Linked DNA regions of Methylorubrum populi. The main gene of each other region encodes a partner of the protein of the gene in region 2 in a complex. Links are inferred from orthologs where the notes say so. Each region holds a gene or a part of one and is shown on either strand. Other genes may lie near its edges.

The links.
Region 1: the proteins of accB (region 2) and accD are in contact, whole or in part, in a solved structure (PDB 8UXZ), measured with the Escherichia coli proteins. The link is inferred for Methylorubrum populi from one-to-one orthologs.

What each region holds. Positions count from the first base shown.
Region 1 is NZ_AP014809.1:5,184,777-5,187,656, forward strand. It holds accD (acetyl-CoA carboxylase, carboxyltransferase subunit beta), read right to left. Parts: upstream 1,963-2,880; coding sequence 1,039-1,962; downstream 1-1,038. Other genes in the region: MPPM_RS24180 (bifunctional folylpolyglutamate synthase/dihydrofolate synthase), read right to left, coding at 1-1,006; trpA (tryptophan synthase subunit alpha), read right to left, coding at 2,099-2,880.
Region 2 is NZ_AP014809.1:1,195,826-1,198,669, reverse strand. It holds accB (acetyl-CoA carboxylase biotin carboxyl carrier protein), read right to left. Parts: upstream 1,739-2,844; coding sequence 1,262-1,738; downstream 1-1,261. Other genes in the region: MPPM_RS05575 (LysR family transcriptional regulator), read right to left, coding at 2,326-2,844; aroQ (type II 3-dehydroquinate dehydratase), read right to left, coding at 1,755-2,210; accC (acetyl-CoA carboxylase biotin carboxylase subunit), read right to left, coding at 1-1,251. UniProt on the Escherichia coli protein: This protein is a component of the acetyl coenzyme A carboxylase complex; first, biotin carboxylase catalyzes the carboxylation of the carrier protein and then the transcarboxylase transfers the carboxyl group to form malonyl-CoA.

The DNA of each region.
Region 1 (2,880 bases), 4.0 Mb from region 2 along the record:
CGCCGAGATCGGCCATCGCCGCGGCGAGGATGCGCCCGCCATCGGCGTTGTGGCCGCCGTCGAGCCACAGCTCGGCGTCCCTCGGCATCCGTTCGGCCAGCGCGCCGCGCACGAGGCGCTGGAGCCGGCCCGGCCAATCGACGTTGCGCAGGCCCGCCTCAAGGGCCGCCGTGCCGATATCGCCGAAGCCCGCCGCGCGCAGCGCCGCGATGGCGGTGCCGGCATTGGTGAGCTGGTGGCGCCCGGCGAGCCGGGGCCGGGGCAGGTCGAACAGATCGGTCTCGTCTTGGTAGACGAGCCGCCCGCTCTCCTCGTGGACGGAGAAATCCTGGTTGCCGACGCGCACCGGCACCGCGCCGACCCGCTCGGCCTGGCGGCAGAGGACCGCGTCGGCCTGGGCGTAGTCCTGGGCGGCGATCACCGCCGGGCAACCGCGCTTGAAGATGCCGGCCTTCTCCATCGCCACCGCCTCGACGGTGTCGCCGAGATATTCGGCGTGATCGCGCCCGATCGGCGTGACGACGGCGCAGGCCGGATGGTCGATCACGTTGGTGGCGTCGACCCGCCCGCCGAGGCCGACTTCGAGCAGCAGCACGTCGGCCGGCGCCTCCGAGAACAGGAGCAGAGCCGCCGCCGTCGTGATCTCGAACACGGTGATCGGATCGCCCTTGTTGGCCGCTTCGCAGCGGGCGAAGGCGTCGGCGAGCCGGTCCTCGGCGACGTAGTGGCCGCCGCCGATGCCGCCCAGACGGATCCGCTCGTGGAAGCGCACGAGGTGGGGCGAGGTGTAGACGTGGGCGGCCAAGCCCCCCGCCTCCAGGATCGCCCGCATGAAGGCGATGGTCGAGCCCTTGCCGTTGGTGCCGGCGACGTGGATCACCGGCGGAAGGCGCCGCTCGGGATGGTTGAGGGCCGCGAGCAGGCGCTCGATGCGCCCGAGCGACAGGTCGATCGTGCGCGGATGCAGGGCGAGGAAGCGCGCCATCAGCGCGTCGGAGGAGTCCATCTCGCGCGAAGACCTTCTGTCGCGGATTGATCTTAGGCCGCGTTGGGCAGGGGTTCGGGGGCAGCCGGCCGGGGAGGCGTACCGGAATCGTGCGTCCGGCGCACATCCATCAGCAGGCCGCAGAGCCGGCTGATCGTCTCCTTGAGCTGGTGCCGGTGCACGACCTGATCGACCATGCCGTGCTCGCGCAGGTATTCGGCCCGCTGGAAGCCGTCCGGCAGCTTCTCCCGGATCGTCTGCTCGATGACGCGCGGGCCGGCAAAGCAGATCAGCGCGCCGGGTTCGGCCAGATGCACGTCGCCGAGCATGGCGTAGGAGGCGGTGACGCCGCCGGTGGTCGGGTTCGTCAGCACCACGATGTAGGGCAGCCGCGCGGCCCTGAGACGGCGAACGGCGACCGTCGTGCGGGGCATCTGCATCAGCGAGAGGATGCCCTCCTGCATCCGCGCCCCGCCGGAGGCGGCGAACAGCACGTAGGGGGTGCGCTTCTCCAGGGCCGTCTCGGCGCCGCGGACGAAGGCCTCGCCGCCGGCCATGCCGAGCGAGCCGGCCATGAAACCGAATTCCTGGGCCGCGATCGTCATCGGCAGGCCGCCGACACGGCCGAAGCCGATCTTGAAGGCATCCGCCATGCCGGTCTTGGTCCGCGCCTCCTTGAGACGGTCGACGTAGCGCTTCTCGTCGCGGAACTTGAGCGGATCGGCCGGAACCTCGGGCAGCGGCACGTCGATCCACGTGCCCTCATCGAACATCATCTTCAGGCGCGCCGTCGCGCTCATCTTGAGATGGTGCTCGGACCCGGGGATGACCCAGTGATTCTGCTCGACTTCCTTATGGAAGACCATCTGGCCGGTATCGGGGCACTTGATCCAGAGGTTCTCCGGCGTCTCGCGCTTGAACAGCGTCTTGATTCGGGGCCGCACGACCTCCGAGATCCAGTTCATCGGCTCGACCATGGCGTCGGATTCCTGTCTGACCGCGTTCTCTTGCCGCGCTGATATCGGATCGCCGCCGCCCCGATGCCAAGGGATCTTGCCGAAGAGACGCTGCGGGTGCGGCGTCCCGCGAGGCGGGCGACGGATTGACGGACGCTCAGGCCTCGGCCGGCACCTTCGTGGTGCTGCGAACGCCCTCGGCCAACTCGCGTACCAGGGCGGCGACCGCCTCCACCGTGCCGCTGCCGGCGCGGTCTCCGGGTTCGAGGCTGCGGGCCAGCGCATCGACGAGGGCCGAGCCGACCACGACGCCGTCGGCGCCGCGGGCGATCGCGGCGGCGTGCGCGCCGGTCTTCACGCCGAAGCCGACGACGACGGGCAGGTCGGTATGCGCCGAGATCCGACCGACGGCCTGAGACACCTTGCCGAAATCGGGGGTCGCGGTGCCGGTCACGCCGGTGATCGACACGTAGTAGACGAAGCCGGCGGTGTTCGCGAGGACGGCCGGCAGGCGCTTGTCGTCGGTCGTCGGGGTCGCGAGCCGGATGAAGGCGAGGCCCTTCTCGCGGGCGGGCAGGCAGAGTTCGTCGTCCTCTTCCGGCGGCAGATCGACCACGATCAGGCCGTCGATGCCGGCCGCCCCCGCATCCTCCAGGAAGCGCGGCACGCCGTAGGTGTGGATCGGGTTGTAGTAGCCCATCAGCACCACCGGCGTCCGGTCGTCGCCCTCGCGGAAGCGGCGCACCAGGGCCAGCGTGCCGCGCAGGTCCTGCCCGGCCTTCAGGGCGCGCAGGCCCGCCGCCTGGATCGCCGGCCCGTCGGCCATCGGATCGGTGAAGGGCAGGCCGAACTCGACGATGTCGGCCCCGGCCTTCGGCAGGGCTTCGAGCACCCTGAGCGAGGTTTCCGGATCGGGATCGCCCGCCATGACGTAGGTGA
Region 2 (2,844 bases):
CAGCGTCGTGTCGATGCCGTCGACCACGAACTCGTCGAGCGCCCGGCGCAGGCGCATCAGGCACTCGTTGCGGGTGCGCCCGTGCACGATCAGCTTGCCGATCAGCGAGTCGTAGTGCGGCGGGATCCGGTAGCCCTGGAAGGCGGCCGAATCGACCCGCACGCCGAGACCGCCCGGCGGATGGAAATAGGTGATCAGCCCCGGCGAGGGGCGGAAGGTCGACGGGTGCTCGGCATTGATCCGGCACTCGATGGCATGGCCCTCGACCCTGATGTCTTCTTGCCCCACCGACAGGCCGCCGCCGGCCGCGACCCGGATCTGCTCGTTCACGAGGTCGATCCCGGTGATCATCTCGGTGACGGGATGCTCCACCTGGATGCGGGTGTTCATCTCGATGAAGTAGAACCGCCCGTCCTCGTAGAGGAACTCGATGGTGCCGGCGCCGAGATAGCTCAGTTCACGCATCGCGTTGGCGCAGATGCCACCGATCTCGGCCCGCATTTCGGCGTTGAGCGCGGGCGAGCCGCCCTCTTCCCAGACCTTCTGGTGACGGCGCTGGAGCGAGCAGTCGCGCTCGGCCAGATGCACGGCGCCGCCGCGCCCGTCGCCGAGGATCTGCACCTCGATGTGGCGCGGCTTGGTCAGGTACTTCTCGAGGTAGACCGCGTCGTCGCCGAAGGCGGCCTTGGCCTCGGTGCGGGCCATGTCGAGGGCCTGCTCCAGCTCGGCTTCCGAGCGGGCGACCTTCATGCCGCGCCCGCCGCCGCCGGAGGCCGCCTTCACCAGAACCGGATAGCCGATCTCGGCGGCGACCCGCTTGGCCTCGTCGGGGTCGGAGACGCCGCCCTCCGAGCCCGGCACGCAGGGGATGCCGAGGCGCTTGGCGGTGCGCTTGGCCTCGATCTTGTCGCCCATCACCCGGATATGCTCGGCCTTGGGGCCGATGAAGCCGATATTGTGATGCGCCAGAACCTCGGCGAAGCGGGCGTTCTCCGACAGGAAGCCGTAACCCGGATGGACGGCATCCGACCCGGTGATCTCGCAGGCGGCGATGATCGAGGGAATGTTCAGGTAGCTGTCGCGGGCGGCCGGCGGGCCGATGCAGACGCTCTCGTCGGCGAGCCGCACATGCATGGCGTCGGCATCGGCGGTCGAGTGGACCGCGACGGTGGCGATACCGAGCTCCTTGGCCGCCCGCAGGATGCGAAGCGCGATCTCGCCGCGGTTGGCGATCAGGATCTTGTCGAACATCGCGGGGAGGCTACTCGAGAACGAGGAGGGCTTCGCCGTACTCGACCGGCATCCCGTCCTCGACGAAGATCGCGGTCACCGTACCGGCGCGGGGCGCGACGATTTCATTGAAGGTCTTCATCGCCTCGACCAGCAGCAGCTTGTCGCCGGCCTGGACCTTGGTGCCGATCTCGATGAACGGCTTCGCGTCGGGGGACGGCCGCAGATAGGCGGTGCCGACCATGGGGGAGGGGACCGCGCCGGGATGGCCGGCGCCGGATTTGGCGGGCGCGGGCGCCATGGCGGCGGGGGGGACGGCGACGGGCGCTGCCGCCGCTACCGCGGCCGGGGCGGCGGGCGCGACCTGAACCGAGACCGCCTCGATCCTGCGGGCGACGCGGATGCGCAAGTCACCCTTCTCGACCTCGATCTCGCTCAGATCGGTCTCGGCGACCATCCGGGCGAGCTCGCGCACCAGTTCGGGATCGAAGGGTTCGTTCTTGGCCATCGGCTCTTGGTTCACGTCAGGAGGCGGACGGGAGCTGTCCGCGCAGGAGATGGGCGAGGGCATCGAGCCCGACAATGTAGCTGTGGGGACCGAAACCCGAAATCACACCGGCGCAGACCGGGGCGATCCGCGATACGTGCCGGAATTCCTCGCGGGCATGGACGTTCGAGAGGTGGATTTCCACCGCCGTCACCCCCGCGCCCTTGATCGCATCGCGCAGTGCGATCGATGTGTGCGTGTAGGCGGCGGCGTTGATGAGCACCCCGGCTCCGGCGGCCCCCGCCTCCTGCACGAACGTCACCAGTTCGCCCTCGTGATTCGTCTGACGGAAGGTCAGGGCGATATCGAGGCGGGCTGCGCGTTCCCGCAGGCTCTGCTCGATATCGGCGAGGGTCGCCGCGCCGTAGATGCCGGGCTCGCGCGTGCCGAGGAGGTTGAGGTTCGGCCCGTTGAGGCAGTGGATCGCGATCATGCCGTCCGGCTTCGTCGGCCGGAGGCTTCGCGAACCGCCCGGCGGGATGGGCGGTCTTAGACGAGGGAGTCGGGGCGCGACAAGGGCGCTTGTCGGCCGGCGGCCCGGCCACGCTTCAATAAGTCCAGCGCTGCGCCTTGTTGACGAGGAAATCGCGGAACGCCTGGACGCGGGCGACCGAGCGCATCTCCTCGGCATAGACGAGATAGCTCTCCATCGTCGGCATCTCGCTCTCGCGCAGCACCTGGACCAGGCTCTCGTTCCCGTCGACGGCGTAGTCCGGCAGGATGCCGACGCCTATGCCCGCCTCCATCGCCTTGTGGAGCGCGGCGATGTTGTTGACGGTGAAGTGGACCGGGCGGCGGTCGTCGCCCTCGCGGCCGATGCTGGCGAGATAGTGGGTGGCGAGCAGGTAGGACGGCTCGTTGCCGCCGAAGGAGACGAGGCGGTGCTCGTCGAGGTCGGCGATGGTCTTGGGCTCGCCGAAGCGCTTGACGTAATCGGGGCTCGCGAAGGCGTGGTAATGCACCGTGAACAGCCGGCGCTGGATCAGATCCGGCTGGGCCGGCCGGCGCATGCGAATGGCGATGTCGGCCTCGCGCATGGCGAGGTCCAGTTCCTCGTTGGTGAGCAC